Regions from separate parts of the Arthrobacter sp. NPDC058192 genome, predicted to be linked through region 1. Evidence: riboswitches for the same ligand, from Rfam matches in the RefSeq annotation. Region 1 holds a riboswitch; the other holds the start of a gene.
The links. A riboswitch is a leader RNA that binds a small molecule or an ion and turns the genes downstream of it on or off. The one in region 1 is predicted to bind cyclic di-AMP.
Positions count from the first base shown of each region.

Region 2: linked by a shared signal. The riboswitch ahead of ACFVVK_RS10935 (M23 family metallopeptidase) and the one ahead of ACFVVK_RS10090 (hypothetical protein) in region 1 are both predicted to bind cyclic di-AMP.

Region 1 is NZ_JBHVVJ010000008.1:104,710-108,806, reverse strand. Features, by position in the region: gene ACFVVK_RS10095 (ATP-binding protein) at 1-1,610, shown strand, start outside; cyclic di-AMP (ydaO/yuaA leader) riboswitch at 1,767-1,954, shown strand; gene ACFVVK_RS10090 (hypothetical protein) at 1,954-2,763, shown strand; gene ACFVVK_RS10085 (glycosyltransferase) at 2,927-4,097, shown strand, end outside.
Region 2 is NZ_JBHVVJ010000009.1:106,635-110,731, forward strand. Features, by position in the region: gene ACFVVK_RS10930 (NlpC/P60 family protein) at 1-470, opposite strand, end outside; cyclic di-AMP (ydaO/yuaA leader) riboswitch at 765-948, opposite strand; gene ACFVVK_RS10935 (M23 family metallopeptidase) at 1,069-1,887, opposite strand; cyclic di-AMP (ydaO/yuaA leader) riboswitch at 1,892-2,137, opposite strand; gene ACFVVK_RS10940 (metal-dependent transcriptional regulator) at 2,259-2,954, opposite strand; gene serC (phosphoserine transaminase) at 3,285-4,097, shown strand, end outside.

The DNA.
Region 1 (4,097 bases):
GCAACCCGTCCACGTGGCATCTGCGCACCCGGCTGGTACTGGTCGCGATGGCACTGCTGGTGGCCATCTGCGGCGCGGTGGGTCTGTTCAGCTACGCCTCCATGGATCTCTTCCTCACCCGGCAGCTCGATGACCAGCTCGGCCAGGCCTCCCACCGCTCGAGCGAGTTCGGCCGGCCCGCCGTCGGCAACCCGGGCGGCCGTCCCGACCCCCTCGAGGCCCGCGGGCAGGGCGCCGGGACGCTGAACGCACGGCTGCTCGACGGCGCGGTCAGCAGGGCCGGCTTCCTGGCCGGTGACGGCACCCGGGAGAGCCTCTCCCCCGACGACAATGCGGTCCTACTGGCACTCACCCCGAACGGTGTACCAGTGGACCGGACCCTTTCGGCGGGCGCGTACCGGCTTACGGCCGCGCGCGCACCCTATGGCGACATCATTGTCACCGGGCTCCCGCTGGCAGAAAAGCAAAACACCTTAGCCTCGCTGGTGTGGACCATGGTGGTGGTATCCGCCGGAGGGCTTGTGCTGATCGGACTCGCGGGCACGGCCCTGATCCGGCGCACCATGAAGCCGCTGGAGCAGCTCTCCGAAGTGGCCACCAAGGTCTCTCGCCTGCCGCTGGATGCCGGCGAAGTGGCGCTGGGGGTGCGCGTCCCGGCGTCGGCCGCCCATCCTGGAACGGAAGTGGGCAGCGTGGGCCACGCACTAAACCAGATGCTGGACAACGTCGCCAGCGCCCTGGAATCGCGGCAGGAGAGCGAAACGAAGGTACGGCAGTTCGTTGCTGACGCCTCGCACGAGCTCCGCACACCGCTCACGGCCATCCGCGGCTACACAGAGCTGATGCGGATGACCGAGCACTTCACGCCCGACGGCGAGAGGTCCCTGTCCCGCGTCCAAAGCCAGTCTGAGCGAATGACCACCCTCGTGGAAGACCTGCTGCTGCTGGCGCGGCTGGACGAGGGGCAGCCGCTCAAGATGGCCGATGTCGACCTCACCCAGTTGGCCATCGAGACGGTGAGCGACGAAAAGGTCATGGCGCCGGACCATGTCTGGCAGCTGGAACTCCCAGACGGGCCTGTGGCCGTTCGCGGCGACGCGGCGCAGCTCCACCAGGTCATCGCCAACCTCCTGTCCAATGCGCGCAAGCACACGGCACCGGGAACCACAGTGGTCACCGGCGTCATGCGTTCGGCCGACGGCAGTGCCGTGGTCACGGTAACGGACAACGGCGGCGGCATCGCCCCGGAGTTCGTCGGCCGGGTCTTCGCCCGCTTCGCGCGGGCCGACGCCGCACGCAGCAATCCGGCGGCCAACGCCGCACCCAGGCCCGCGGTGGCGACGGCGGGCGCCCGGTCCGGGTCCGCCGCCCGGGAAGTTTCTGCCGCTGTTTCTCGGGCTGCTTCCGGGGGCCGCGGCGGTGCCGCCGATGGCGTCCCCGGCAGTCGCGGCGCGGCTGCTGCCGTGCCGACGTCCGAAGGCACGAGCGGCCTGGGCCTCTCCATTGTCCAGTCGATCGTGGAGGCCCATGGCGGCACTGTGGAAGTCACGTCACGACCTGGCCGCACCGAGTTCGCTGTCCGGCTGCCTGCCGTGCCGCCGGTGGTGTAGCCAGCCCACCGGACCCACCATCTCCAGCTCTATCTCCCCGCCCGGAGACTCGACGCAAGCCGACACCCCGCCACTGTGACTCCTGTTACCAAATTGTGACTTCGGCGTCCGAGTGCTGTAGCGTCTTTAGCGTGCGGCCGTCACTAGTGCCGCGTATCCGGATGAACGCCAAACTCTGCCGCTTCCCGGATTCCGCTCGTACAGGCAGAGGCGGGGGACCCAGAGTTCCCGGGCATTCTGCATTCATGCGCCCTCGGGGTGAAGCCGACACGTGATTTTCCGTGCGGCCGGATGACCTCATCCGAACCCGACAGCTAACTCCGCCGGCGTATGAGAGGCGATCATGACTGAATTCCAGGTACAAACGCGCCCTGACGGCGTTTCCGATTCCCGCACCGCCAAGACGCGCCACCGCGCCGAACCGGCGAAAAAGACGACTGCCCTGTCCCGGCTGGCCGCCGGGTTGGGCATCAGCAGCCGCCGCGCCGCCGTCGCGACAGCCACCTGCGCCGTACTGCTGGCCGGCGGTGCCGCCGCTGTCCAGGCAGCCGAGACGGGCGCCCACGCGACGAACGCTGCGGGCACCGAGGCGGCCACGCTCGCCGACCCGCTGCCCAAGCTTAACTTCGAACAGGTCCTGGTCGCTGCGCCGGCGCCTGCAGCGCAGCACAACACGGCAGCACGGACCGCCGCGGCCAAGCCCGCCAAAGCGCCGGCCGCCGCTCCGGCAAAGGCGCCCGTGAAGGTGGCCGCCCCGGCTAAGGCGCCCGCAAAGGCGGCTGCCCCCGTGAAGGTGGCTGCCCCCAAAAAGGCACCAGCCCCCGCAAAGGCGCCTGTCGCCGTCAACGACCCGGCTGGAGCACAGGCTTACGCCGCCGCCAAGCTGGGCAGCTACGGCTGGGGCGCCGGTCAGATGCCGTGCCTGCAAAAGCTCTGGACCAAGGAATCGGACTGGAAGACCACTGCGACGAACGCCAGCAGCGGCGCCTACGGTGTGGTCCAGTCCCTGCCTGCCTCGAAGATGGCGAGCGCCGGTGCCGACTACATGACCAACTACCGGACCCAGATCAACTGGGGACTGGACTACGTCAAGTCGCGCTACGGCTCCCCCTGCGGGGCCTTGGACTTCCACCTGGCACACAACTGGTACTAGGCCGGCAAAACAGCCAGCCCGCGCACAGCGCGCACAGAGGCCCCGGATCCACGTGATCCGGGGCCTCCTCTGCGCGGGCGGGAGCCGGAGCGGGCCCGATTTCCACAGGCCCCGCACAGCTTCGCCCTAAAGCCTTCATATGGGCCGCCGGGAAAGTGGGACCATGACGTTCACAGACCAGGCCCCAGGAACCCTTCCCCATCCCGCGGCGACGCCGGCGGTCCCGGCGGGACCCGCTGCATCGTCCGCGCTGGCCTTGGCCGACGTGGCCGTCCCGGGCACGCTTGCCGGCCCTGCTGCGGGCGCGTTTGCCCTCCCGTTCACCACCGAAGCTGGCGGGCGCCGGTTGGCCATTGACACCCGTGCCAGCACGCCGGTGCTGGACGTCACCGTCCCCGTCTTCAATGAAGAGCGGGACCTCGAAGCCTGCCTGCGCCGGCTGCACGCCTATCTTCTTGGCTCTTTCCCGCATTCGTTCCGGATCACGGTGGCTGACAACGCCAGCACCGACGGGACGCTCAAGACCGCCGAACGGGTGGCCCGGGAGCTGCGCGAGGTGAACGTGGTCCATATGGCCGAGAAAGGCCGCGGCAACGCGCTCCGCAAGGTGTGGCTCGCCTCGCCGTCGCCGGTCCTGGCGTACATGGATGTGGATCTCTCCACCGATCTGGCGGCGCTCGGCCCGCTCCTCGCCCCGCTCATTTCGGGACACTCCGACCTCGCGATCGGCACCCGGCTGACCCGCAACTCCCGCGTGGTCCGCGGACCCAAGCGGGAATTCATCTCTCGCAGCTACAACTTCCTGCTGCAGTCCTGCATGGGCGCCCACTTCAGCGACGCCCAGTGCGGCTTCAAGGCAATCCGGGCGGACGTGGCCCGGCAACTGCTCCCCCATACGCTGGACAACGCCTGGTTCTTCGACACGGAACTGCTGGTCCTGGCCGAAAAGTGCGGCCTGCGTGTCCACGAAGTGCCCGTGGACTGGACCGACGACCCGGATTCCAGCGTGGACATCGTCCAGACCGCCCTCGCCGACCTGCGCGGCATGACACGGCTGAGCCGGGACCTGGTCTCGGGCCGGATCCCGGTTCCCGAACTGCGCGCCGCCCTGGCCCGCGGGCCGCTGCCGGCATCCTCGCGGGCCCACGAACAAAGCCCCGGCGGAAGCCTCTTCGGACAGCTCGTCCGCTTCGGCAGCATCGGGGTGGCCTCCACCCTGGCATACCTGGTGATCTTCCTGTTCTGCCGCGGGATCATGGACCCTCAGCTGGCCAATTTCCTCGCCCTGCTCACCACCGCGGTGGCCAACACCGCAGCCAACCGGCGCTTCACGT
Region 2 (4,097 bases), on a different contig from region 1:
GCGGCGGCGATGGTTGCGCCGGCGCCGCTTGCGACTGCAGCGGCGGGGGCCTGGGCAGCTGCGCCGCTGACGCCAAGCTTGGTGCCGGCGGCCTGGGCGCCGCCGGCCTGGGTGGCCGTCGATTCCTGGACCTTGACGACGGGCTTGGCAGCCTCGACGACGGGAGCCGGCGACGTGGTGACGGCGGGCTTCTCGTAGGAGATCGCGATGGTGGAGGCAGCCGAGATCGTTGCCGGAGCAGCCGACTGGACTTCCAGGGCGGAAGCGGAGGTGGATTCGCGCTGAACGTTGGTCTCAGCAGCGTTGGCTGCGATTCCGCTGGTCAGAACCAAGCCGGAAGCTGCGGCGATGACCGCGGCCTGACGGCCCATGCCGCCGGCGTTGTCGCCGACTGCCTTGGCAATAACAGCCAGCGAGTTGGTCTTGGTGACCTCGGCGCGGTGCCGTGCAACGGTTGCACGAGTAGTCATTAAGTTCTCTCTTTCGTGTTCCTGGGCCGCGCGCTTTCGGGCGCGGGCTTAGGACGCTCCGGCATCTTGGGGGTACGCCGGATCGCCCCGAAATGGGTTACTTAGCGAAGGGTGTACTGCGAAGACGCGCCAAAAGCGGCGACTGCATGCTGTCCGGACTCGATAGAGAATGAGCCAGCGGAAAGTGATCCAATCCGGGCGCCGGCAAGGGCGGCACGTGATGTGGATTTGAGCGGGCTCATAGGAGCCCCGCCCGTGCGCATGCGCGCGGCGTTGTGGCGTGAAGACACGAAGGTAGCCTCTCCCAATGCCTACGAGGTGAGCTGTCGGATTCGGATGGGAGTCACCCGGCCGCGCCGCTTCCTGGGAAGCTTTGCGACTTAACCCCTAGGCCTTCTTTCGAAGGCCAAAATTGGTTCCCCCGCCCCTGCCAGACGATGTAATGCGAACGGACCTTGAGCGGTGGCAGAGCTAGGCAATCCACTCAAGAGCGCCAACTTCGGAAAAGTTGGCGTGCTTCAAACCCTACAGCAGTCGGACCTCAAAGTCACATTCAGATCACGGCGTGTCACAAGGATGCGAGAGTGGCCCATCATCTTTAGAGCCAGCCGAGGGGGTCAACGACGTCGCCATTGACCATGACTTCAAAGTGGAGGTGGCAGCCCGTCGAGGCGCCGGTGGTCCCGCTCATGGCGATGATGTCGCCGCGCGAGACCTTCTGGCCGACCTTGACCGAGGAGGAGGACAGGTGGTTATACGTGGTCTCCAGGCCGTTGCCGTGGTCAATGACCACGCGGTTTCCGCCACCGTAAGGATGCCAGCCATTGAAGGTCACGGTGCCGCTGGCGGCGGCATGGACACCAGTGCCGCACTTCGCGGCGTAATCCTGGCCCCGGTGGAACTCCCCCGGACCGCCGGTGATGGGGTTCACACGGTAACCGAACGGCGAGGCAGTGACCATCTGGTCCAGCGGGGCGCCGAGTGTTCCGGCGGAGGCGGCACGCGTGATGCTGCCCACAGACTGCGCACTAAGCAGCTGCTTGAGCTTGCCGTCGGGGTCGCCCTTGGTGGCAACAGCCGTGCGGCTGAAGTCGACCTTCGCGGCGGCCGCAGCGGTGACATCCGGCTGAACGGCAGCAGAAACCGCGCCGGTTCCCGCGGAGGTGGCCATCACGGGGCTGGTCACGGGTACCGTCACCGTGAGGACCAGGCCCGTGGCGGCCAGCGCGATGCCGGCCTTCTGCCCCACGCCGCTGGCTGCGGCGAAATCCGTAACCTGACGGAACGGAGCGCGGCGGCGGCGGCGTTCGTCGCGGTGCGCGTCGCGCGGGCGCTCGGCCATATGCTCGACGACGGGACGCGGCTCCGGAGCGGGACCGGTCGCGCGGCGACGGCCCCTGGCGGTCTGGGTGGTCAAGAACGGTTCCTCTCTGGATAGCCTGCGAAGTTAGCTGTCGGATTCGGGTCAGAGAGTTCAAAGACCCGGTCCGCCTTTTGCAAGCATCCGGACACAGAGGTAGCCCCGTAGGATCCCTCGATGGAAGATGCTTGCCGCTGACGGACTTCACCCCAAGGCTGCCGGAGTAGCAGCCGAAAGTGGTTCCCCCGCCCCTGCCAGGAGGTGGTTCTGCTACTGATCCGCTGGCAGGGCTCGGCTTCGGATCAGATAACGCTTTGGTATCGGTACAGGCCACTAACTATAGGCGATTAAGCGGCCCGGTAATAAATCCGTGATACCTGTGGTGCACAACTCATGGGTTGTCCCATGTCCGGCCCCGTTGCCGCAGGTCAGGCGACGGTTACAAACACGTGCGCAGCGACCTCGGGCGGCAACTCAAGGGCGCCTTCGATATCCGGAACACGGACCGAGATGTACTCCCCCACCCGCTCCAGCGAGACCTTCGCCCCGGGCCGGATCCCGCCCTCGTCGAGCTGGGCGAGCAGTTCGGGTTCCACCTGGATCGGTTCCGCCAGCCGGTTGACCGTGATCCGCGAACCCGCACCGTAGCCGGCCATGGCCTCCAGCAGGTTCACAACCCCGTCCGCGTATGTCCCGGAGGGCAGTCCGCCCAGTTCCGCAAGCCCGGGAATCGGGTTTCCGTAGGGAGAAACGGTGGGATGGTCGAGCATCTCGAAGATCCTCCGCTCGACGCGTTCGCTCATGACGTGCTCCCACCGGCACGCTTCCTCATGCACATAGGCCCAGTCGAGCCCGATGACGTCAGCGAGTAGCCGCTCCGCCAGGCGGTGCTTGCGCATGACGCCAATGGCACGTTTCCGTCCGGTTTCGGTCAGCTCAAGGTGCCGGTCGCCTGACACAACCACCAGGCCGTCCCGTTCCATGCGTCCGATGGTCTGGGAAACGGTGGGGCCGGAGTGCCGGAGCCGCTCGGCGATGCGGGCGCGGAGGGCGACGATGTTCTCTTCTTCAAGTTCCAGGATGGTCCGAAGATACATCTCCGTGGTATCGATCAGATCCGTCATTCAACTCAGCTCCTTGAGCGCAGTCTTGCGTCATTCCCACCGTACCGCGTGCGGGCTGCGTGCAGGACGTGCCCTGGCGAGATCCGCCGTACGTTCGCAGCACAGCCTAGCCTATTTTGAATTACTCCGGATAATTTTGGTGCGGGCTCCGGCCTCTTCCCGCTGCCCGCCTGCCGGCCCGCCCGGCCCGTCTCAATGACCGGACTGTGACAGGCTTTTTTCCATATCGCGGGGGGCCGTCAGGCAGAATGAAGATGGGTGCCCGTTGCAGCTGTTCCTGCCCGGCCCCCTCCCAGCCACTCTACGAACCAGCCGAATATTGGAGCCACTGTGAGCGACACCAGCATCACGATCCCCGCCAACCTCCTGCCCAAGGACGGACGGTTCGGCGCCGGCCCGTCCAAGGTCCGCCCGGAGCAGGTGGAGGCACTCGCAGCATCGGCGAAGTTGCTGGGAACCTCCCACCGGCAGGCACCCGTAAAGAACCTGGTCGGCTCGGTCCGCAGCGGCCTCAGCGAGTTCTTCCGCGCCCCGGAAGGCTACGAAGTGGTCCTCGGGGTGGGCGGCTCGACCGCGTTCTGGGACGTTGCCAGCTTCGGACTCGTGGAAAACAAGGCACAGCACCTCTCCTTCGGCGAGTTCGGGTCCAAGTTTGCCTCGGCCACCAACAAGGCGCCGTTCCTTGCCGAATCGTCCATCATCAAGGCCGAGCCCGGCACGCGGCCTTCCCCCCGGGCGGAAGCCGGCGTCGACGTGTACGCCTGGCCGCAGAACGAGACGTCCACCGGTGTCGCGGCCCCCGTCCGGCGCGTGTCGGGCGCGGATGAAGGATCGCTGGTGCTGGTGGACGCCACCTCGGCGGCCGGCGGCCTCGACGTGGACGTGGCCGAGTCCGACGTCTACTACTTTGCGCCGCAGAAGAACTTCGCGTCCGATGGCGGCCTGTGGCTCGGCCTGTTCTCTCCGGCGGCGCTGGAGCGGGCGGCCCGGATCAAGGCCAGCAACCGTTGGATCCCCGATTTCCTGGACCTCCAGACGGCAATCGACAACTCCCGGCTGAACCAGACCTACAACACCCCCGCCCTGGCCACCCTGGTCACCCTGGATGCCCAGGTGCAGTGGCTCAACGCCAACGGCGGCCTG